DNA from 4 places in the Hydrogenophaga sp. NH-16 genome. Region 2 is predicted to be linked to each of the others. Evidence: predicted binding sites of a transcription regulator. Region 2 holds the regulator's gene; each other region holds the start of a gene.
The links. The regulator sigma-54, encoded in region 2, starts transcription at its own class of promoters, with help from an activator protein. The targets are predictions, from matches to a motif close to TGGCANGNAANCTGCTTT.
Positions count from the first base shown of each region.

Region 1: the regulator sigma-54 is predicted to act here: its motif matches at 3,476-3,493, upstream of pedF (cytochrome c-550 PedF).
Region 3: the regulator sigma-54 is predicted to act here: its motif matches at 3,009-3,026, upstream of glnA (type I glutamate--ammonia ligase).
Region 4: the regulator sigma-54 is predicted to act here: its motif matches at 1,830-1,847, upstream of DD542_RS09145 (ammonium transporter).

Region 1 covers NZ_CP029344.1:3,404,151-3,410,121, forward strand. The annotation lists gene DD542_RS16400 (alpha/beta fold hydrolase) at 1-92, shown strand, start outside; gene DD542_RS16405 (MBL fold metallo-hydrolase) at 101-1,105, shown strand; gene DD542_RS16410 (sigma-54-dependent Fis family transcriptional regulator) at 1,082-3,133, opposite strand; gene pedF (cytochrome c-550 PedF) at 3,538-4,023, shown strand; gene DD542_RS16420 (transporter substrate-binding domain-containing protein) at 4,077-4,967, shown strand; gene DD542_RS16425 (helix-turn-helix domain-containing protein) at 4,989-5,971, opposite strand, start outside.
Region 2 covers NZ_CP029344.1:4,509,144-4,515,114, forward strand. The annotation lists gene argS (arginine--tRNA ligase) at 1-561, shown strand, start outside; gene DD542_RS21710 (SPOR domain-containing protein) at 576-1,244, shown strand; gene DD542_RS21715 (thiol:disulfide interchange protein DsbA/DsbL) at 1,315-1,953, shown strand; gene lptA (lipopolysaccharide transport periplasmic protein LptA) at 2,131-2,730, shown strand; gene lptB (LPS export ABC transporter ATP-binding protein) at 2,766-3,515, shown strand; gene DD542_RS21730 (RNA polymerase factor sigma-54) at 3,528-5,147, shown strand; gene DD542_RS21735 (THUMP domain-containing protein) at 5,144-5,971, shown strand, end outside.
Region 3 covers NZ_CP029344.1:4,627,082-4,633,052, forward strand. The annotation lists gene DD542_RS22320 (SH3 domain-containing protein) at 1-107, shown strand, start outside; partial or broken gene DD542_RS22325 (transposase) at 100-387, opposite strand; gene DD542_RS22330 (alpha/beta fold hydrolase) at 447-1,046, opposite strand; gene DD542_RS22335 (EI24 domain-containing protein) at 1,102-1,992, shown strand; gene DD542_RS22340 (molybdopterin-binding protein) at 1,998-2,828, shown strand; gene glnA (type I glutamate--ammonia ligase) at 3,077-4,492, shown strand; gene DD542_RS22350 (hypothetical protein) at 4,672-5,271, shown strand; gene glnL (nitrogen regulation protein NR(II)) at 5,325-5,971, shown strand, end outside.
Region 4 covers NZ_CP029344.1:1,877,075-1,883,045, reverse strand. The annotation lists gene DD542_RS09160 (HDOD domain-containing protein) at 1-699, shown strand, start outside; gene DD542_RS09155 (hemerythrin domain-containing protein) at 747-1,256, shown strand; gene DD542_RS09150 (DUF2867 domain-containing protein) at 1,284-1,799, shown strand; gene DD542_RS09145 (ammonium transporter) at 1,928-3,130, shown strand; gene DD542_RS09140 (EmrE family multidrug efflux SMR transporter) at 3,156-3,491, opposite strand; gene DD542_RS09135 (phosphotyrosine protein phosphatase) at 3,583-3,924, shown strand; gene DD542_RS09130 (MFS transporter) at 3,921-5,414, shown strand; gene DD542_RS23560 (putative motility protein) at 5,427-5,630, opposite strand; gene DD542_RS24285 (GNAT family N-acetyltransferase) at 5,806-5,971, shown strand, end outside.

The DNA of each region.
Region 1 (5,971 bases), 1.1 Mb from region 2:
GTCGGTCGTCGCTCACGCTCACCCGCGCCGGCCATCTGGGCCACGAACCGCAGACGCTGGCGGCGCTGCGCGAGCAAGTGAGGCGGTCGTGACGGCGGGCGTGACCACATGGTGCCGCCGGGCGCTGGTGGCACTGCTGCTGGCGCAGGCGGCGTCGCTGTGCGCGGCCCCGGGCTGCGACACGCTGGAACCGGTGCCCTGGCGCGCCGTGGCGCCGGGCGCCTGGGTCTGGCTGCCGCCGGACGGCGGCGATGTGTCGCCCGCCAACGCCGGCCACGTGGTGCCCACCAGCGTGCTGGTGTCGGGGCGCCAGGCGCTGGTGATCGACCCCGGGCCCAGCCACCGGCATGGCGAGCGTGTGCGGCGTTCGCTGGCCTGCCGCTTTGGCGCGCAGGTGCGCTGGATCGTCAACACCCACGCGCATTCCGAGAACGTGCTGGCGAACTCGGCCTTTGCCGCCGACGTGGCGGCCGGGCGCACGCAGATTCTCGCGACCGCACCGACCCGCGAGGGCATGGCGCTGCGCTGCCCGGACTGCCTGGCCAGCCTGACCCAGCGGGTGGGCGAGGCCGGCATGGCGGGCACGCAGATCGTGCTGCCCACGCGCACGCTGTCCGAAGGCGAGGTGTTGCGACTGGGCCGCTGGCGATTGCGCGTGATGCGGGTGGAGCACGCGCACACCGAGGGCGACCTGGTGCTGTGGGATGCGCGGCAGCGCGTGTTGTGGGCCGGTGGGCTGGTCTACCAGCACCGCGTGCCCGAACTCGCGCAAGGCCATCTGGACGGCTGGATCGCCGCGCTGGACCGCCTGCTGGCCCTGGGGCCGAAGCAGGTGATCGCCACCACCTGGTCGGTCGCGCCCGCATCGGGGTCTGCGCCGGCGCTGCAGGACACGCGCGCCTACCTGGGCGCGCTGCGCGAGAAGACCTTGCGGGCCATGGACGAAGGCGGACAGCCGCAGGAGATCGACCGGGTCGCCTTGCCCGCCTTCCACGGCTGGGCAGGCTACGAGGCGCGGCACGGCTTCAACGTGCTGCGCGCCTGGCGCGAGCTGGAGCCGGTGTGGATGGACCGCCAGCCGTCAGCCGAGGAGGTCGGGCGGTAGCAGGTGCTTCTTGCGGTAGATGGTGTTGCGCGAGACGCCCAGCGCCTTGGCGGCGGCCGACACGTTGCCGCCGTGCAGCCGCAGCATCTGCGCCATCGCGCTGATCGCCACGTCCTGCAGCTTCTGTCCGTCCAGCGTGGGTTCGGGCATGGGCGGCGCGCTGGGCACCTCCGGCAGGGACGTGTCGATGGTGGGCACCGGTTTGCTCAGGCGCTGTGCCACCGGGTGCGGCAGGCCGTGTTCCAGTTCTTCCAGGAAGTCGTCCGGCAGGTGCTCCAGATCGATCACGCCCGCGCAGCCGACCATCACCACCGCCGTGCGCAGCAGGTTGTGCAGCTGGCGGAAGTTGCCCGGCCAGTGGTAGCGCTTGAAGATCTCCATCACCCGCGGCGCGATGCCGATGTGCTGGCCGTTCTCGCACAGCGCCTTGACGATCTTCTGAACCACCAGGTCGAAGTCGGTGCGCTCGCGCAGCGCCGGCAGGCGCACCACCAGGCCGTTGAGGCGGTAATAGAGGTCTTCGCGGAAGTCGCCGCGCGCGATCATGTCCTTGAGGTTCTTGTGGGTGGCGCTGACGACCGCCACGTCCACGTCGACCTCCTTGCCCGCACCCAGCGGGCTCACGCGCCGCTCCTGCAGCACGCGCAGCAGCCGCGCCTGCAGGTGTTTGGGCATGTCGCCGATCTCGTCGAGGAACAGGGTGCCGCCGTTGGCCTGCAGGATCTTGCCGATCGAGCCCTTCTTGCGCGCGCCGGTGAAGGCGCCTTCCTCGTAGCCGAACAGCTCGGACTCGATCAGCGTGTCCGGGATCGAGGCGCAGTTGACCGAGACGAAGGGCTGGCCCGAGCGGTTCGAATCACCGTGGATGGCCTGCGCCAGCAGGTCCTTGCCGGTGCCGGTTTCGCCCAGGATCATCACAGGGATGTCCTTGCCCGAGACCATGCGCAGCTTGTGGATCACGGCCGAGACCTGCGGGTCCCCGGTGTCCAGGTACTGCAGCGTGGACAAATGCGGTTTGCGCGGCACCACCTTGGCCACTGCGGGCGACGGTGTGGCGGCGGCCTGTTCCTCGGCCTGCTGCGGCGTGACCGGCATGGGCCGGCCGGCGTTCCAGGGATTGGCCGCCTTGATCTTGACCCGGCACCACACGGCCACGCCGTTGTGCAACACCAGCTGCTTGGGCGTGGGCAGGGTGCCGCTGAACAGATCGACCAGCGAGGAGATCGGGATGCCGAACAGCGAAGAGAAGGTGTGGGCCTTGAGCGCGGCAAACGGCAGGCCGATCTGGAACTGTGCGCTGCGGTTGGCCGAGATGAAGCGGCCTTCGGGCGAGAACACCGCGATGCCCTCGACCAGCGTGCCGAGAAACTCCGAGCGGGTGTGGAAGTGCACCCGGATCGCCTTCGGGAAGATGTCGGCGAACATGTGGTTCTCGATCATCTGCGCCGACATGCGCACCAGGGCCAGCGTGTGCTGGTGGAAGCTGCGCTGGTCGCCGGTCACGTCCAGCGCGCCGATGACCTGACCGTAGGGGTCGAAGATCGGCGAGCACGAGCAGGTCAGGAACTTGTTGGCATTCAGGAAATGCTGGTTGCCATGGACGGTGAGCGCTTCCTCTTCGGTCAGCGCGGTGCCGATGGCGTTGGTGCCCTTGGTCTGCTCGGACCAGTCCATGCCCGGCATCAGGGCCACGCGCGAGGCCTTCTCCAGAAAGTCGTTGTCGCCCAGCGAGTGCAGCACCATGCCCTTGGCCGAGGTCAGCAGCACCATGCTGTGGGTGTTGGCGATCTGGTCGTAGAGCGTTTCCATGACCGGTGCCGCGTGCTGGAACAGGAAGCGGTTTTCGTCCAGGGCGCTGGTCAGGTCGCCGCGCAGCGGGCTGGAAAAGTCGGGTTCGCTCTGTTCGGTGATGCCAAATGCACGCGAGCGCTGGTGCGACTGGCCGATCGGATCGTGACCGGCCTCGTGGGGGGCGGAAGGCATGTTGACACGCTCTCGGCCGGGTGGCGTGTACATGGCGGCATTCATGTTGTCTCCAGGGTCCGGGGGAAGGCCTCCCCAGTAATCCATCGACCAGTTCGGCTCAATGGGGCCGAACTGAAGGGGGTCGTGGTCGTTGCTGTCCTGACTCATGTGATTTTCTTCATATCTGTGCCACAAATCAACAGTGGGAAATCCCTGAATGAAACAAGCTGTGGCGGGTGCCTCCTTCCGGTACAAAGCAAATCCCCGGCCAGCCCGAAGCAGCCTGTTGTGCCCGTTCGGAATGGGACAGTGGTTGGGGCGTGGAACAACAGGGTGGTTCAATTTGGAACACATGGTCGTTGCAATCGGGCCGGGATGTGGGTGGTACAGGGGCGGTTCTTTTTGTGGCCCGCTTATTGCTGACCGGGTGTCAGAAGCCTCTTTTTTCTGAACCTGGAGACAAGCCCATGAACGTCCGTTTTTCCCTCGCATCCCGACGCGCCGTCGCCCTGCTGGTGGCCGGCCTGACCGCCATTGCGGTGTACGCCCACGGGGACGTGGTCCCGCAGGCCGTGGACACCAGCACCCTGCCGCAGCTGGGCGCCAAGTGGCTCGATGCCAACCCCTACAACGAGCAGAGCCCGGCCCGTAAGGAAGCGCTGCGCATCGGCACCTCGGCCTACAACCAGAACTGCGCCCGCTGCCATGGCCTGGAAGCCATCTCCGGCGGCATCTCGCCCGACCTGCGCAAGATGGACAGCGACTGCTCCGGCCTGGCCGACGCGGCCAAGAAGGCCTCCTGCATGAAGGAGATGGACGACTACTTCATCTCCACCGTGCGCCGCGGCCGCGTGCGCGACGGGCGCGTCTACATGCCGCCGTTCGAAGGCACGCTCACGCAGGAAGCGATCTGGACCATCCGCACCTACATCGAGACCCGCCGCGAACCCTGAGCCCGCGCCACCGGACGGGCCGTCAGCTACAACATCACAGAGAGACAAGACCCATGACCGACTCCACCCTGAAGACTTCCAGAGGCCTGCGCCGCCGCGAAGCCCTGGCGCTGCTGCCGGCCGCGCTGGCCATGCCCTGGCCGGTGCTGGCGCAGACCGACCTGAGCGACCTGGCGCGCATCCGTGCGAACGGGGCGCTCAAGGTCGCGGTGTACAAGGACAACGCGCCGTTCTCCAGCGGCCCGGCCACGGACATGACGGGCCTGGACGTGTCGCTGGCCGAGGCGCTGGCGCGGCAGATGAACCTCAAGCTCTCGCTGCTGCCGTTCGACGCGGGCGAGAACATGAACGACGACCTGCGCAACATGGTCTGGCGCGGCCACTACCTGGGCTACGGTCCGGCCGACGTGATGCTGCAGGTGCCGGCCGACCGCTTCCTGGCCAACGGCAACCCGCAGGTGACCATCATGGCGCCCTATATGCGCCAGTCGAATGTGCTGCTGCACGACAGCCGGCGCCTGGCCTCGGCCGCTTCCCCCGAAGACCTCAAGGGCCTGCCGCTGGCGGCCGAGCGCGGCGCGGGCGCGGCCAGCGTGCTCATGGGCTACGGCGGTGGGCTGTTGCGCAACCAGGTCTCGATCTACCCCTCGGGTGTCGAGGCCGCGCAGGCGGTGATCGACGGCAAGGCTGCAGGCGCGTTCGTGCTGCGGGCGCAGGCCGAAGCCGCGCTGTTCCAGCGCAAGGCCTCGGTGGACCAGTTCCCGCTGTCCAAGCTCAACCTCAACAACGGCATCGCCGACACGGGCTGGCCGGTGGGCATGGCGATCAAGGCGGCCCACAAGGACCTGGGCGCGGCGCTGGACATGGCGATGAAATCGCTGCGCGAGAGCGGCGAGCTGCTCGCGATGTTCAAGCAGCACGGGCTCACCCTGACTGCGCCTTGACCGGCGGGCCTTCCGCGCCGGTCAGGCCTTCTTCTTTGTGAGCTTGCGGTAGACGGTCGCGCGGCTGATGCCCAGCGCGCGGGCCGCTTCCATGACGTTGCCGCGCGCGTCTTCCACGGCGCGGCGGATCAGGGCGGCCTCCACGTCCTTGAGTGGCACGCTGTGGCTGGCCGGGCGCGGCGAGCCGGAGACGCGGCCCGGCCCCTGGGCCAGCAGCTGCAGCCGCAGGCCAGACCACAGCGGCACCTCGAAAGCGGGGCGTTGTGCGCGGGCGGCGTCGAACAGGCCATCGGTGGGCACCGCGAAGACGTCACTGCAGTGCATCGCGGCCTGCTGCGGCATGAGGCCCAGCATGTCGGACGCGGCCCGGTTGGCGCCTATGATGCGGCCGTCGTCGTCCACGCAGACCAGTCCGTCGTTGTCGTCCCCGAGCACACGGCCCGGCCAGTTCAGGCGCAGCAGCATGCGGTGCGGGCGCGAGGTGGTCAGCGCGTTTTCGATGCTGCGCGCCGACTGCGTCACCAGGTGCTTGAGGGCGGGTTGCTCCGCCACGTCGACGCCGGTGAGATCCAGCATGCCGACGCAGTGGCCGTCCGGCCCCCAGATCGGCGCACCGGCGCAGCTGAAGGCGCCGTTGTCGTGGAAGAAGTGTTCGCCGCGGTGCAGCCAGACCGGCTCGTGGTCGGTCAGCGTGGTGCCGATGGCGGTGGTGCCGACGGCCCGCTCGGAGAGGTCGACCCCCACGCGCGCGATGGCTGCGGCCCGCGGATTGTTGCGGTCGACCGGGCCGTCCACGTCGATCACCGTGCCGCGCGCGTCGGTCAGGATGGCGAAGTAGCGGGTGTGCACCATCGCCCGCGAGAGCGAGCGGATCACCGGCGCGGCGGCCTGGATCAGGGGCTGGCTCGCCTCCAGCGCCTGGCGCATGGCGCTGGCCGACACCGGCTCGAAGGCCACGCGCTGGTGCGGGTCCTGTCCCATGGCCAGACAGCGCCGCCAGGAGC
Region 2 (5,971 bases):
CACACCATGGTGCGCGTGGTGCGCAACGGCGAAGAGGTCAAGATCAGCAAGCGTGCCGGCAGCTATGTGACGCTGCGCGACCTGATCGAGTGGACCAGCAAGGATGCGGTGCGCTTCTTCCTGCTCAGTCGCAAACCCGACACCGAATACACCTTCGACGTCGATCTGGCGGTGCAGAAGAACAACGACAACCCGGTCTACTACGTGCAGTACGCCCACGCGCGCATCTGCTCGGTGCTGGCGGCCTGGGGCGGTGACGTGGACTCGCTCGCCGGCGCCGACCTGTCGCCCCTGCACACGCCGGCCGCGCAGTCGCTGATGCTGCTGCTGGCCAAGTACCCGGCCATGCTGACCGCAGCGGCCGAGGGCTTTGCGCCGCACGACGTGACCTTCTACCTGCGCGAGCTGGCCGCGGCCTACCACAGCTACTACGACGCCGAGCGCATCCTGGTGGACGACGAAGCGGTCAAACGCGCCCGTCTGGCGCTGGTCCGGGCAACGGCACAGGTGTTGCACAATGGCCTGGCCGTGCTGGGCGTGAGCGCCCCGCAGAAGATGTGAACCTCCCACCTCCCATGAACATTTCATTCCCGCAGGCCCGCGCTCAGCGTGGCGGCACCCTGGTTGGCTTTGTGGTCGGCCTGCTCGTCGGCCTGGGCCTGGCGCTCTCGGTGGCCGTGTATGTGACGCGCGTGCCGGTGCCATTCGTGGACCGCGGTGTCACCCGCAAGCCGGCCGACGATGCGGCCGAGGCCGAACGCAACAAGGGCTGGAACCCGAACGCCGGGTTGGTGAACAAGCCGCCGCCGCTGCCGGCTCCAGTCGAAACGACCCCGCCGGCCGCCGGCGACGCGGCACCGAAGGACGCCTCAGCGGCGGAGCCCGACAAGGCGCCGGCCGCCAAAGCCGCTGACGCGGCCACCAAGCCGGACAGCGATCCGCTGGGCGACCTCATGAGGGCCAAGGCCGGAGGGGCGTCGGAGCCCGCGGCTGCGCAGGGGGCCGACCCCTTCTCCTACTTCGTGCAGGCGGGGGCATTCAAGTCTCCCGAAGAGGCGCAGGCGCAGAAAGCACGGCTGGCCATGCTGGGCATGGACGCCACCATCACCGAACGCGAGCAGGCGGGGCGCACCGTGTTCCGTGTCCGCATGGGACCATTTGGCCAGAAGGCCATGGCCGAGGCCACGCGCGAACAGCTGGAGGTGAACGGGGTGGAAGCGGCGCTGGTGCGGGTGCAGCGCTGATTGCACGGTACCGAGGAACTTTTCGCTGTCCCGGGAGCCTGATTCAGGTCATTTCAAGGAGTCCGATTCCATGCATCGTCGAGATTTTTCGCGCAGCCTCCTGGTGGCTGGTGCCGCCACCGCCAGCGGGCTGACCCTGTCGCCGGCCCTGGCCCAGCGCGTGGCCTTCAAGGAAGGCACCGATTTCCAGCGGCTGGCCAAGCCGGCGCCGACCGAGAGCCCGGCGGGGCAGGTCGAGGTGGTCGAGTTCTTCGCGTACAGCTGCATCCACTGCTACAACTTTGAACCGGTCTTTCATGAGTGGATCAAGCGCAAACCGGCCCATGTGACGGTGCGCCGCATGCCGGTGGCCTTCAACCAGAACTTCGTGCCGATGCAGCGCCTGTACTTCACGCTGGAGGCCTTGAACCTGGTGGACACGCTGCACGTCAAGGTGTTCAAGGCGATCCACGAAGAGCGCCAGCCGCTGACGACCGCGCCCGCCATCACCGCCTGGATCGAAAAACAGGGTGTCAACCGCGAGCAGTTTCTGGGCATCTTCAATGGCCAGGCTGCCAAGCTGGCGGAGAAGGCCGTTGGTCTGCAGGACGCCTACCAGGTGGAAGGCACGCCCGCCCTGGGCATCGCCGGCAAGTTCTATGTGGGCGGACAAGGGCCGCGCACCCTGCTGGTGGCGGACTCGCTGATTGCCGAGGCCCGCAAAGGCTGACCGGTTTCTGACCCTCTTCCCTTCGGAGCCCGCCCTGTGCGGGCTTCCTGGTTTCATGGCGGGCACAATGTGCCGGCGCAGCGGCGAAACGCTCTGGGCGCCGCTACAATGAATGCAAGATCTGTGCCCTCAAACGCCATGCACCCACACGCACCAACCCCCCGTTCCATCGCCCGGATGTTGGCCGTCATTGGCCTGATGCTGCCCCTGCTGGCGCAGGCCGAAAAGGCCGACAAGGACAAGCCCATGAACGTGGAGGCCGATGCGCTGCGCTACGAAGAGACACGCCAGACCAGCGTGTTCACAGGCAACGTGGTGATCACCAAGGGCACCATCCTGATGCGCGGTGCCAAGCTGGACGTGCGCCAGGACCCGCAAGGCAATCAGTACGGTCTGCTGCTGGGCACCCCCGAAAAGGCCGGTTTCTTCCGCCAGAAGCGGGAAGGCGTGGACGAATGGATCGAGGGCGAGGGTGATCGCATCGAATACGACAGCAAGGCGCAGACGGTGCTGTTCACCGGTCGCGCGGTGCTGCGCCGCTACCGCGGCACCCTGCTCAACGACCAGAGCGTGGGCAGCGAGATCCTCTACAACAGCCTGACCGAGGTGTTCACGGTCAAGGGTGGGGACACCAGCAAGACCGCTGCCAACCCCACCGGCCGCGTGCGCGCCATGCTCACGCCGATCCCGGAAGAGGAGAAGAACGGCCCCGCCGCCCCGGCGACCGATCCGGCCACGCTGCGTCCCAGCGGCAAGATCACCGAGCCCAAGAAGTGACGGAGACCGTCGCCAGCGCCAGTCCGTCGGGCGGCATGCCGTCGCACAGCCGTCTGGAGGTCCGGGGACTCAAGAAGTCCTATGGCAGCCGCAAGGTGGTCAAGGACGTGTCCCTGTCGGTGGACAAGGGCGAGGTGGTGGGACTGCTGGGTCCCAACGGCGCCGGCAAGACCACGTCGTTCTACATGATCGTCGGCCTGCTGCGGGCCGATGGTGGCGAGATCCTGCTGGACGGTCACCGCATCGAGTCCCTGCCCATCCACCGCCGTGCCCGGCTGGGGCTGGGCTACCTGCCGCAGGAAGCCTCGATCTTCCGCAAGCTCACGGTGGCGCAGAACGTGCGCGCCGTGCTGGAGCTGCAGCAGGACGCGAACGGCCAGCCGCTGTCCGCGCGCGAGATCGATGCCCGGCTGGACGAGCTGCTCAAGGAGCTGCGCGTCGACCACCTGCGCGATTCGCCCGCGCCCGCCCTCTCGGGCGGTGAGCGCCGTCGCGTGGAGATCGCCCGCGCGCTGGCCACCCGGCCGCGGTTCATCCTGCTGGACGAGCCCTTCGCCGGCATCGACCCGATCGCGGTGCTGGAGATCCAGCACATCATCAGTTTCCTCAAGTCGCGCGGCATCGGTGTGCTGATCACCGACCACAACGTGCGCGAAACCCTGGGCATCTGCGACCACGCCTACATCATCAGCGACGGTCATGTGCTGGCCAGCGGTACCACCGCCGAGATCATCGAAAACGCCGAGGTGCGCCGCGTCTACCTGGGCGAGAACTTCCGCATGTGACGGAATGAGCCGATGAAGCAAGGTCTGTCGCTGCGGGTGTCGCAGCACCTCGCGCTCACGCCGCAATTGCAGCAGTCGATCCGCCTGTTGCAGCTGTCCACGTTGGAGATGGCTCAGGAAGTCGAGCAGATGCTCGACGAGAACCCGTTCCTGGAACGGGGCGAGGAAGTGGCCGATCGCGAAGATTTCGGCGTGCAGACCGCGGACGCACCGGTGGTCGCCGGCGAGCAGCTGGAAGAAGCGGCGCAGCCGGTGGTCGAGCTGCGCAGCGCCGAACCGGACACCCGCACCACCCAGGCCGACAGCGCAGACAGCGCCAGCGACGAGGTCGAGAGCCGGCTGGACGGCGCCGCGCCGGTCGAAGAAAGCTGGGAAGGCGACGGCACCGTCGAGATGGCGCCCGACGACAGCGAATGGGGCGGCGATGCACCCGCGCGCAACAGCGGTTCCGGTGGGGACGACGACGACACCGCCACGGCCGCCGACCTGGCCCGTGTGCCGGTCAGCCTGCAGGACCAGCTGCACGAGCAGGCGCGCTGCCTGCGCCTGTCGGACGAGGACAGCGCGGCGCTGTTTTTCCTGATCGAGTCGCTCAACGACGACGGGTATCTGGAGGACAGCCTGCACGAGCTGGCGCGCGCCTGCTGGCGCCTGACCGCGGGCCGGCCGGCCGACGAAGAGCCGCGCTTCGACGAAGTCGAGGCCATTGAGCAGCGCCTGGGCATGGCCCTGCAGTGGCTGCAGCAGATGGAGCCCACGGGCGTGGGCGCGCGCGACCTGGGCGAGTGCCTGCGGCTGCAGATCATGGAGCTGCGCAACACGCCCGCCGCCCGCACGGCGCTGGCGATCTGCGAGCAGCCGCTGGAGCTGATGGCCAAGCGCGACATCAAGCGCCTGTGTGCGGCCACCGGGCACGACGACGAGACCGTGCGCGCCGCGCTGGCGCTGATCGCCCGCCTGGAGCCCAAGCCGGGCCGGCGCTTCGTCGACGTCGAGCGCAACGTCGTGGTGCCCGACGTGATCGTCACCCGCGCCGGTCGCGGTTTCAAGGTCTCGCTCAACGCCGAGGTGATGCCGCGCCTGCGCGTGCACGATGTCTATGCCAACGCCCTGCGGGGGCGGCGCGAGGCCGGCGGCGAAGCGGGCCACGCGGCCATGCAGCAGCGGCTGCAGGAAGCGCGCTGGTTCATCAAGAACATCCAGCAGCGCTTCGACACCATCCTGCGCGTCTCCAGCGCCATCGTCGAGCGCCAGCGCAACTTCTTCATGCACGGCGAACTGGCCATGCGCCCGCTGGTGCTGCGCGAGATCGCCGACGAGCTGGGCCTGCACGAGTCGACCATCAGCCGCGTGACCACGGCCAAGTACATGGCCACGCCGTTCGGCACCTACGAGCTCAAGTACTTTTTCGGCTCCAGCCTGGGAACCGAGACCGGCGGCAATGCGTCGAGCACGGCGGTGCGCGCCCTGCTCAAGCAGTTCATCGCGTCCGAAGAGCCGACCAAGCCGCTGTCCGACAACCAGCTCTCGGACCTGCTCAAGGAGCAGGGCATCGAGTGCGCGCGCCGCACGGTCGCGAAATACCGCGAGGCGCTGCGCATCGCGCCGGCGAACCTGAGAAAAGCGCTTTGAACCAATTGAATCTTTTCCTCCCCTGCGCCGCCGGCGTGGAGGACTACCTCGCCGCCGAAGTCACGCGCATCACGGGCGAGACCGCGGTGCAGAAGTCGCGCGCCGGTGTGGCGCTGCTGGCGTCCTGGCGCGACGCGCTCAAGCTCAACCTGCACTGCCGGCTCGCGCAGCGCGTGCTGGTGCAGCTCTGGCACGGTGGCTACCGCAGCGAGAACGACCTGTACGCGGCCGCCAGCGAGGTCGCCTGGGAAATCTGGTTCACGCCGCAGCAGACCATCAAGGTCGAGGTCACGGCGCAGCACAGCCCGCTCAAGAGCCTGAACTTCGCGGCGCTCAAGATCAAGGACGCAGTCTGCGACCGCTTCCGCGACAAGCGCGGCGAGCGCCCCAGCGTCAACACCACCTGGCCCGACGTGCGGCTCTACGCCCACCTGACCACCGACACGGTGAGCCTCTACATCGACACCTCGGGCGAGCCGCTGTTCAAGCGCGGCTGGCGCGAGGACAAAGGCGACGCGCCGCTGAAGGAAACGCTGGCCGCGGCCATGATCGCCGCCACCGGCTGGAACGGCGCCGAGGCCGAATCGCTGGACGACATCGTGCCGCTGTACGACCCCTGCTGCGGCAGCGGCACGGTGGCGATCGAAGCGGCACAGATCGCGCTGCGGGTCGCTCCCGGTCTGCAGCGCCGCTTCGCGTTCGAGAAGCTGCTGCCGTTCCAGCCACACGTCTGGCACGCCCTCAAGGACGAGGCCGCGAAGCAGCGCCGCGAGTGGCCGGCCGGGCGCAAGCCCATCGTGTTCGGCAGTGACGTGGCCTTCCGC
Region 3 (5,971 bases), 120 kb from region 2:
AACGGCGCGACTGGGTTCAGGTCGAACGGGCCAAGGGTCAGCCTGGCTGGGTGTCCAGGCGCCGGGCGTGTCCGAATTTTTGTGTAAACGGTTCGGACTTCAATTGACGGAGATGCGGTCTGCGAACTGAATAGTAAAGCGGGTCAGTGCAGCCTTCCAATCCCGGATGGGCATGGTCCACTTCTGGCTGATATTGCGCAGTGCCAGGTAGAACAGCTTGGTCAGCGCCTCGTCGCTGGGGAACGAGCCCCGGTTCTTGCTCAGCTTCCTCAGGCCCATGTTCACCGACTCGATGGCATTGGTCGTGTAGATGACCTTTCGGATTTCCGCCGGATAGTCAAAGAACGGCGTCAACCGACTCCAGTTCCTGCGCCAGGACTGGCCGATCTGGCCATCACCCTCATCCATTGAAGCTTCGATGGATGAGGATTATGGCTTTAAAAATACTATCTGAACAGTATTGGATCTAGCCAGATGTCGTTCCATTGCCAGAAGGCGTTGTCGACATCCCTGTGATGGCGCGCCAGGCGTGACCGCAGGCCCTGTTCCCCGGGTTGCATGTAGGCGGACCTGGCCTGCTCGATGGACCGGATCGAGACATCCTCCACAAACACATGGGGTGCCATGACCACACAGGCTGTCACCGGATGCCGGCTGGCGTGCAGCAGCGCGATGGTGGCGCCGTCGGAGTGGCCCACAAGCACGGGCGCGTCGATGCCCAGTGCCTCCAGCAAGGCCGGCAGCACATCCAGGGCCTCTCGGTGCATGTAGTCGGGTTCGTGCCGTCCGGTGTGCCAGAACTCTCCGGCATGGGGCGCCCCGCGCACGTCGGGCACGGGGTCCGAGCACCCATAGCCTCTCCGGGAGTACACCCAGCCGGCCCGTCCGGTGGCGTTGCACAGTTCCATCGTCCAGTCGCGGCCTCGTTGGGTCCACATGGACACGCTGCCCAGCCCCTCGTGCAGGAACACCAACGGCGAGCGGCCGGTCGGGCCTGGGATGTGTCGAACTTCCAGGCGGGTGCCGTGGATGATGACGCTGTCCATCGTGTCTCCGCTTCGCGTGCCGCCTGGCTGGCGGGAAAACCGGTATTCTCGTTGCATGACTCAGCTGTTTGATGCGTTCTGGCGGGCGGTGGTGTACTGCATGCACCCGCGGGTGATCGGTTTGTCGTTCCTGCCCCTGGTGCTGATGGTCGCACTGTCTTTTGGGCTGGGCTATTTCTTCTGGGACACGTCTGTCGATGCCGTCACGCAGTGGCTGCAGACCTATGAACTGGTTCAGGGCTTTCTGGGCTGGCTGGATCGCGTCGGCCTAGGCTCCATGCGGACGGTGTTTGCACCGCTGGTGGTCCTGGTTCTGGCGACGCCGGTGATCGTGTTGCTGTGCCTGCTGCTGGTCGCCGTGTTCATGACTCCGTCCATGGTTGAACTGGTTGCGCAAAGGCGCTTTCCTTTGCTCGAACGCAGGCGTGGTGGCTCTTTCGTTCTCGGTCTGTTGTGGTCGCTGGGGTCCACGTTCGTGGCCCTGGTGGTACTGGTTCTTTCTATGCCCCTGTGGCTGGTTCCGCCGCTGGTGCTCATCCTTCCGCCGCTGATCTGGGGCTGGCTGACCTACCGCGTGTTTGCCTATGACGCACTGGCGCAGCATGCCAGCAGTGCCGAGCGCAAGACCATCCTGCGTGAACACCGTGGCAGCCTTCTGGTCATGGGCATCCTCAGCGGGTATCTTGGCGCGGCACCCAGCCTGCTCTGGGCATCGGGTGCCATGTTCGTGGCGCTGGCGCCCTTGCTGGTGCCGGTGGCCATCTGGATCTACACCCTGGTATTTGCTTTTGCGTCTCTGTGGTTCGCACATTTCACGCTGGCGGCGCTGCAGCGGATGCGCGCGGCGCAGGTGGTGGAGGTCCTGGATCCTGAGCCAGGAGGCCAACCAGCCATGCCGCTGGACACCCTGCCGCCCACCACCGTTCTTCCGCCGCCTGGCGCCTGACCTCCATGAACACCAGCAAAGAGAACCCACCGGCGTTTGGTCTGATCATCATTGGCGATGAGATCCTGTCGGGCAAACGTGCCGACAAGCACTTGCCGAAGGTGATCGAACTGCTGGCGGGAAGAGGCCTTTCGCTGGCGTGGGCTCGGTTCATCGGTGATGACCGCGAGCGCATCACCGACGCACTGCGGGAGGCGTTCGCCAGCGGCGATGTGGTGTTCAGCTGTGGTGGCATCGGGGCCACGCCCGACGACCACACGCGCCAGTGCGCGGCTGCGGCACTGCAGGTGGACCTGGCGCTCCACCCCGAGGCCCGCGACCTTATTGAGCAGCGTATGAGGGACGTGGCCGCCGAGAAGGGGGAGGTTCACGACCCCGAGCGGCCCGACAACATGCACCGGCTGAACATGGGGGTGTTCCCGGTCGGCGCCCGGATCATTCCCAACCCGTACAACAAGATTCCCGGGTTCAGCTGCGATGGACCCGGTGGTGGTTCCGTGCATTTTGTCCCGGGGTTTCCCGTGATGGCCTGGCCGATGATCGAAGCGCTGCTGGATGGGGCGTACCGCCATCTTCACCGGCAAGACGCGTGGCAGGAGCGCTCGGTGGTGGTCATGGGGGCCATGGAGGCCACCTTGACCCCTCTCATGGAGACCATCGAGCGCGAGCACCCGGTGAAGGTGTTCAGCCTGCCCAGCGTGGACCACCCGGACTACGGGCGGCACATCGAGCTGGGCGTCAAGGGCGCCCCAGATGCCGTGACCCCGGCGTTTGCGTCGCTGCTTGACGGGCTTGAGCGGTTTGGTGCGGAGTTGGGACCCGAATTGGTGCGATAGTTGTTTGCACCAATATTGTGCATTCTGCTGGAATGCACCAAAACAATGCGTTGCATGCCGGGTTTACAGCGGTCACGCCGGGCATCCAGGCTTTGCAGCCCGCCGGCGCAGGGCGCTGCGCCATAATCTGCGCCGCCTTGGGGCTTGGCACATCGTTGATTGAACCCGACGGCACAACTTTGGCACAGAAACTGCTTCATGCCCTTGTCAAATTCAGTTTTCCACTCACACAGCAACAGGAGTATTTGATGGCCAAGACCGTCGCAGACGTGATGCAAATGGTGAAGGACAACGAAGTCAAGTTCGTTGATTTCCGCTTCACCGACACCCGTGGTGCGCAGCAGCACACCACCGTGCCCGTGTCCCACTTCGATGAAGACAAGTTCGTTTCCGGCCATGCATTCGATGGCTCGTCCATCGCAGGCTGGAAGGGCATCGAAGCTTCAGACATGCAGCTGATTCCCGATCCGAACACGGCCAACATCGACCCGTTCTACGAAGAAACGACGCTGATCCTCACCTGCGACGTCATCGAGCCTGCCGACGGCAAGGCCTACGACCGCGATCCCCGCTCCATTGCCAAGCGCGCCGAGGCTTACCTGAAGTCCTCGGGCCTGGGCGACACCGCCTTCTTCGGACCGGAACCCGAGTTTTTCCTGTTCGACGGCGTGCGCTGGAGCACTGCCCCGGGCCACACCTTCTACGAAATCGAAGAGTACGAAGCTCCCTGGAACAAGGGCGCCAAGCTCGAAGGCGGCAACCGCGGCCACCGTCCGACAGTCAAGGGCGGCTACTTCCCCGTGCCTCCGGTTGACAGCACCCAGGACATGCGCGCCGAGATGGCCCTGATCCTCGAATCGCTGGGAATCCCGGTCGAGGTGTTCCACCACGAAGTGGCGGGCGCCGGCCAGAACGAGATCGGCACGAAGTTCAGCACGCTGGTGCAGCGCGCCGACTGGACGGTCCTGCAGAAGTATGTGGTGCACAACGTGGCCAATGCTTATGGCAAGACGGCCACCTTCATGCCCAAGCCCTACGCCGGTGACAACGGTTCCGGAATGCACGTGCACCAGTCGGTCTGGAAGGATGGCAAGAACCTGTTCGCTGGTGACGGTTACGCTGGCCTGAGCGAGTTCGCGCTGTATTACATCGGCGGCATCATCAAGCACGCCCGCGCCCTGAACGCCATCACCAACCCCGGTACGAACTCGTACAAGCGCCTGGTGCCGCACTTCGAAGCCCCGGTGAAGCTGGCTTACTCGGCCAAGAACCGTTCGGCCTCCATCCGCATCCCGTACGTCGCCAACCCGAAGGGCCGCCGGGTGGAAGCCCGCTTCCCCGATCCCCTGATGAACCCCTACCTGGGCTTCTCGGCGCTGCTGATGGCCGGTCTGGATGGCGTGGAAAACAAGATCCACCCGGGCGAAGCCGCGACCAAGGACCTCTACCACCTGCCGCCGGAAGAGGACAAGCTGGTCCCGACCGTGTGCCACAGCCTGGACATGGCGCTGGACTACCTGGACAAGGACCGCGCGTTCCTGACCAAGGGTGGCGTGTTCACCGACTCCATGCTGGACGCCTACATCGAACTGAAGATGGGCGAAGTCAACCGCGGCCGCATCGAAGTGTCGCCGGTGGAGTTCGACATGTACTACAGCCTGTGATGGCAGGCCCGGTATCACCCGGGCCTCGCTTCGCAGATGAAAAGGACGGCCCGGCCGTCCTTTTTTTTGGGCCGTCCGGACGAGCGCGCGGGCGCCCTGTCATGGCGGATACCATGCGGCCTGTTTTTGGGTCATACTGAAAATTGATTCTCAATGCGCCCACAGCGCCTGGAGCCCACGTGTTGTCGAAGCTGAACATTGCCGCAAAAACCCATCGCGTCCTGATCCTTTCCGTTGCGGCGGTGTGGTGCCTGCCGTCTTTGGCGCAAGAGCGCATCTATCGCTGTGGCAACGAGTACACCAACAACGCCACGGTGGCGAAGGCCCAGGGCTGCAAGCTGATGGAGGGCGGCAACATCACCGTCATTCAAGGCCCGGCGCCGCAGGCGGCTCCGCGGTCTGCCAGCTCGTCGACAGCGCCCCGCAGCGCACCTCGCAACGATTCTGCTGAGCAGCGTGCACGCGACAGCGATGCCCGCCAGATTCTTGAGATGGAGTTGAGAAAGGCAGAAGAGCGGCTGGCCCAGGCGCAGAAGGCCTACGCCAATGGGCAGCCCGAGAAAGAAGGCATCGAGTCGCGCAACTACCAGCGCTACCTCGACCGTGTGGCCGAACTCAAGGCGACGGTGGCCCGGGCCGAGGCTGATGTGAATGGTTTGCGGCGCGAGCTGGCCCGCATGGGCGGTGCGCCGGTGGCGCCGCCAGCGGCGTCGGGCCCCGCGGGACCCGCTCCTGCGGTGCCGGGTGCGAGCGGGCCGTCCGAACCTGCCGCAAAATAGCCGGCTTGAAAAAGCCAGACCTTTCTCTCCCCCTGTCCCGTGTCGATGCGGCCATGCTGCCGGGAAAGGCTGCGCAGCGCGCGGCTTCGGCGCACGGCAAGTTCCATTCGCTGGATCTGCTGGCCACGCTGGTGGCGGTGGTCTCGCTTGACGGGCAGGTACTTTTTGCCAACGCGGCGCTGGAGGATGCCCTGGGCATGTCCCGTCGCAGCATCACGGGCACGCGGCTGCAGGACTGCTTCACCGAACCGCAGCTGCTCCAGAACGCGCTCAGCGGCGCCGCAGTCAACGAGTTCGCTGCCCTGCGGTACGACGCCTGGCTGCGGCGCCTCGCCCATGAACCGCTGCCGGTCCACGTGGTGGTGGCGCAGACCGACACGGCGGGCGAAGTCATTGTCGAGCTGCTCCCGCTGGAGCAGCAGGCCCGGCAGGAACGGGAAGAGCGGCTGATCGACCAGGCACAGGCCAACAAGGAGCTGATCCGCAACCTGGCCCACGAGATCAAGAACCCGTTGGGCGGGATTCGCGGTGCGGCCCAGCTGCTGGAGCTGGAGCTCGACAACAAACAACTGACCGAGTACACGCAGGTCATCATCCACGAGGCCGACCGCCTGCAGTCGCTGGTGGATCGCCTGCTGGCGCCACACCGCCGGCCTCACGTGGTGGGCGATGTGAACATCCACGAGGTGTGTGAACGCGT
Region 4 (5,971 bases), 2.2 Mb from region 2:
CCCGTGACCAACATCGGCCATGCGGTGACCTTCCTGGGCATGAACACCGTGCGCAGCATCTGCCTGCAGTACATGCTGGCCGAGGCCTTCAAGCCCAAGCTGGCCGAGGCGCAGCGCTGCTTCGACGCCATCTGGCAGGCCAGCGCCATCGCCAGCGAACTCTGCGTGCGGCTGGGCAAGGCGCTCAACCTGCCCGATGTGGGCAACCTCTCCACCCAGGTCGTGCTCAGCTTCGTGGGGCAACTGGCGGCCGCATCCCTGATTCCCGCCTCGCGCCTGGAGCCGTGGCACCACCAGAACCGGTTGCAGCGCGCCCACACCGAGCAGGAACTGCTGGGCCTGAACGCCAGCGAAATCGGCAGCCTGCTGATGAAGTCCTGGGAGCTGCCCGAGAGCCTGATCGACGAGGTCTGCGGCGTCGGCCGCCAGCTGGCGACGCCTTTCATGGTCACCGACCGCGCCCGGGCACCGCGGTTTGCGCTGGGCTATCTCTGCGCCCGACTGGGCGAGCACTTTGCGCTGGGAGAGCTCGACAGCCTCGAAGGCTACGACCCGGCGCTGGACATTGCCGCCGACACCCACCACCTGCGCGCCAGCCTGGCCCACCCCGCCCTGGCCCGGCTCGATCAGGCGCTGGCCGCGCCCGAACTGCAGGCCGCGCTGGACCAGATGATGGGCCGCGCCACCGCCGAGGCTTGACCCCGGTCAAGCGCCCGGGCAGCGGTTTGCAGCTACAGTGGCACCCCATGGAAGCGACCACCACCCCCGAAGCCCCCGCCCAGGCCACCACCGGGCTGGACTGGACCCCGCAGCTGCAGACCGGCGACGGCCGCATGGACGACACCCATGAAGAGTTCGTGGAGATGCTCAACCGGCTGCTGGCCACCCCGCAAGACCAGCAACTGCCGCTCTACCTCGAGTTCATCGAGCACACCAAGGAGCACTTCGCCCAGGAAGAGCGCTGGATGGTGGCCACCGGCTTCGCGCCCGACAACTGCCACGCCGGCCACCACGCCACCATCATGGAAACGCTGCACGCCGTGGTGGAGCACTACGAAAAAGACGACAAGGAAATCATCACACGCCTGGCCGAGGCGCTGGTCGAGTGGTTCCCGCAGCACGCCGCTACCATGGACGCCGGCCTGGCGCTGCACATGAAGGACGTGGGCTTCGACTCCCGCACCGAAACCCTGGCCGACCCGAGCCGGGTGCGCCCCGCCACCATGAGCGGCTGCGGCAGCGTCAGCTGCTCCTGACCGCCACCGGGCGGCTACAGTGGGTGGATGAACACACCCACCGCCGTCGCCCCGCCCGCGGGCAGCCGCATCGCCCTGCGCCTGGAGGGCGCCGACTTCCACGATGCCTGGGCCATCGACGCCGCCGACCCCTCGCTCAGCGCCCTCGGCCAGTTCCTGAAATCGGCCCGGGCGACGCCGCGCTGGGTCGATGCCTGCATGACGCTGCGCAACCGCGCGGTGCAACTGGTGGGCCTGAAGAACCTGGGCGAACTCTCCGGCATCCACCCCGCCCGCCCCGACGCCGACTACCGGCCTGGCGAGCGCGTGGGCATCTTCACCCTGTTCGAGAACACGCCCGACGAGGTGCTGCTGGGTGACCGCGACAAGCACCTGGACGTGGTGGTCTCGGTGCATTGCGCCCGCCCAGCCGGACAGCCCGTGCGTGTGACGGTCACCACCGTGGTCCACACCAAGAACCGGCTCGGACGGCTCTACATGCTGCCGGTCAGGCCCATGCACAAGCTGATCGCGCCGTCGGTGCTGCGCTCGATCGGTGCATGACGCACCACCTTCGCAGAAACCCCTCTCCATTGGTGCGTTTTTTGCTTTGACATGGTGCGATTCGCCATGCAGACCCTGTTTTGGCGCCAATCACGCACCAAAACAAGCTTTCTGCACGGAGATTCCTCATGGACGCACTCAAACAGGGCGCCGATGCCCTGTTCATCCTGCTCGGCGGGATCATGGTTCTGGCCATGCACGCCGGTTTCGCCTTTCTGGAGCTCGGCACGGTTCGCAAGAAGAACCAAGTCAACGCCCTGGTCAAGATCCTGGTCGACTTCTCGGTCTCGACCATCGCCTACTTCGTCGTCGGCTATGGCGTCGCCTACGGCACGCACTTCTTCATCGGCGCCGAAACGCTGGCCCAGAAGAACGGCTACGACCTGGTCAAGTTCTTCTTCCTGCTGACCTTTGCCGCCGCCATCCCCGCCATCATCTCGGGCGGCATTGCCGAACGCGCCAAGTTCTGGCCACAACTGATCGCAACGGCCGTCATCGTCGGATTTTTCTATCCGTTCTTCGAGGGCATCGCCTGGAATGGCCACTTCGGCGTGCAGGCCTGGATCGAGGCCACCACCGGCGCCACCTTCCACGACTTCGCCGGCTCCATCGTGGTGCACGCGGTCGGCGGGTGGATCGCGCTGCCCGCGGTCATCTTCCTGGGCGCCCGCGCCAACCGCTACCGCAAGGACGGCGGCATCTCGGCCCACCCGCCCTCGAACATCCCCTTCCTGGCACTGGGCGCCTGGATCCTCTGCGTGGGCTGGTTCGGCTTCAACGTGATGAGCGCGCAGACGCTGGACAAGATCTCGGGCCTGGTCGCGGTCAACTCGCTGATGGCCATGGTCGGCGGCACGCTGGCCGCGCTGATCGCCGGCAAGAACGACCCCGGCTTCGTGCACAACGGCCCACTGGCCGGTCTGGTGGCCGTGTGCGCGGGCTCCGACCTGATACATCCGCTGGGCGCGCTGGTGGTGGGTGCGGTGGCCGGCCTGCTGTTCGTGGTGATGTTCACCGCCACGCAGAACCGCTGGAAGATCGACGACGTGCTGGGCGTCTGGCCGCTGCACGGCCTGTGCGGCACCTGGGGCGGTATTGCTGCCGGCATCTTCGGCCAACAGGCGCTCGGCGGCCTGGGTGGCGTCAGCTTCGGTGCGCAACTGCTGGGAACCGCCATGGGCGTGACCTGGGCGTTGCTGGGCGGGACGGTGGTCTACGGGCTGCTCAAGCTCACGCTGGGCCTGCGGCTGGACCAGGAAGAGGAATACGACGGCGCAGATCTGAGCATCCACAAGATCAGCGCCACGCCAGACCGCGAAGTCAGCTGGTGAGCGCGGGCCGGGGCGGTGGCGCTCATCAGTGCGCCACCGACTTCGAGAACAGGTTGATCACCACGACGCCGGCAACGATCAGGCCCATGCCGATCAGCGCGGGCGCATCCAGCGACTGGCCGAACACCCACCAGGCAATCAACGAGATCAGCACGATGCCCACGCCGGACCAGATCGCGTAGGCCACGCCGGTCGGCACGCTGCCCAGCGTCTGCGCCAGACAGTAGAACGAGATGGCGTAGCCGATCACCGTGGCCACGCTGGGCCACAGGCGGGTGAAGCCTTGGGAGGTCTTGAGCAGGGAGGTGGCGATCACCTCGGCCAAGATGGCCGCGCCAAGGTAGAGGTAGGCGGCTTTCATGGAGGGAATTTTCCCCAACCGGAACCCCGCAGCCCGGACCACCATGACCCTGACCGCAGGGTCCGCCCGGCGCTTGTCCTACAGTGCACGGATGCCCAGGGATCGACTCAACGTCCTCTTCGTCTGCAGCCGCAACCAGTGGCGCAGCCCCACAGCCGAGCAGGTCTGGCGGCGGCATCCGCTGCTCAACGTGCGCTCGGGTGGCACCAGCCCCAGTGCGCGCCACACGGTCTCGGACACCGACATCGACTGGGCCGACGTGGTGATCGTGATGGAACAGAAACACAAGTCGCGGCTCGTCGCGGAGTTCGGTGACCTTCTGGCTGACAAGCCAGTTCACGTGCTCGACATCCCCGACGAGTACAAGTACATGGACCCCGAGCTGGTCGAGCTGCTGGAGCAGTCGGTCGGCAGCCTTCTGAACATCGAATGACCCATCCCGCCAAAGCCACCCCCCGCGAATGGTGGGGGCTGGCCGTCATCGCCCTGCCCTGTCTGGTCTATGCCATGGACCTGACGGTGCTCAACCTCGCGGTGCCGGCGCTCAGCCGGGCGCTGGCGCCCAGCGCCTCGCAGCTGCTGTGGATCATCGACATCTACGGCTTTCTCGTGGCCGGCTTCCTCATCACCATGGGCACGCTGGGCGACCGCATCGGGCGCCGCCGTCTGCTGCTGACCGGCGCGGCCTTCTTTGCCTTGGCCTCGGTGCTGGCGGCGTTCGCGCGCACGCCGGCCGAGCTGATCGTGCTGCGCGCGCTGCTGGGCATTGCCGGCGCGACGCTGGCGCCGTCCACGCTCTCGCTGATCCGCAACATGTTCCACGACGAGACGCAGCGCCAGTTCGCCATCGGCGTGTGGATCACCGCGTTCTCAGTCGGCAGCGCCATCGGCCCGCTGGTGGGCGGCTGGCTGCTGGAGCACTTCTGGTGGGGCTCGGTGTTCCTGCCCGCGGTGCCGGTGATGGTGTTGCTGCTGGTGCTGGGGCCGCGCCTCTTGCCCGAATACCGCGACGAGAATGCCGGCCGCATCGACGCGCCGAGCGTGCTGCTCTCGCTGACGGCTGTCCTAGCCACCATCTACGCCATCAAGGCCATGGCCGAAGCCGGCCCCAGCGCGGCGCGGCTGGCGCTGCTGGCCGCGGGCGTGGCGGTGGGCTGGGTGTTCGTGCGGCGCCAGCGCGTCATCGACTACCCGCTGCTGGAACTGCGGCTGTTCGCCATCCCCACCTTCCGCACCGCCATCGTGGCCTACGCGCTGTCGTGCCTCGCGATGTTCGGTGTCTACATCTTCATCGCGCAGTACCTGCAGATGGTGCTGATGCTCACGCCCCTGCAGGCCGGCTGGGCCACCGTGCCCTGGGCGGGTGGCTTCGTGTTCGGCTCGATGGTGCTGGCGCCGCGCATGGCCGCACGCTACGGGCCCGGCCCGGTGCTGGTGTGGGGCCTCGCGTCGGCCGCCGTGGGCATGGGGTTGATGGTGGCGGCCGACGGCCCGTGGGCGCTGTGGGTGCTGGTGGCCGGCATGGTGGTGGTCAGCCTGGGCATGGCGCCGGTGTTCGCGGTGGGCACCGAACAGATCATCACCTCGGCACCGCCCGAGCGCGCGGGCGCGGCCTCGTCCATCGCCGAAACGGCATCGGAGTTCAGTGGTGCACTGGGCATCGCGCTGTTCGGCAGCGCGGGCACGCTCATCTACCGCCACCAGCTGGGCGGCGCGGGGTTGGCCGATGTGCCGGCGCAGGCGCAAAGCACGCTCGGTGGCGCCCTGGAAGCCGCGAACCGGCTGCCACCGGACATGGCCCAGACGCTGGTGAGCGCCGCGCAGGCTGCGTTCACCGACGCGCTGCAGTTCACCGCGCTGGCCAGCAGCGTGCTGGTGCTGCTCGCCAGTGTGCTGGCCGCGCGGATGCTGCGGCGGCCGTAGCCGCCCCGCGGGTCACACCATTGTGTTGACCTGCGTGCCCACCGGGCCGCTGCCCGCCAGCGGCAGGTTGCCGGCCACCCCATTGAGCAGCGCGGCCGCGGCCGACTCCTGCGTCTGCATGGCCTCCTTGAGCACCGCGATCTGCACCTGCTGCTCGGCCGCGCCACGGCGCGTCTGGGCCACGCGGTCCACGACCAGGGCGGGAGAAACGGACATGTCCATGGGAAATCCTTTGAAGCTGTTCAGCCTGTATCGGCCGGTGGGCCGGGCGGCTTGAACTGGCGGCGCTGCTGGCCCCGGTGCGCCGCTTGCCTCACTGGTAACAAAACGAACAAAATGGCCGCAGAGCCATTCCGGCCAGACCACACGCACCGCCCGGGGAGGGAGCGACATGACAGCAGAGGCACCGCCGCGCCGGTTTCACATCCGCGTTGACCGCGAACTCACGAACCCGCAGGTGCTCAGCCTGCTGGACGAACACCTGGCCGGCATGCGCGCCGCTTCACCGCCCGAATGTGTGTTCGCGCTCGACCTGAACGGCCTTCGCCGGCCCGAGA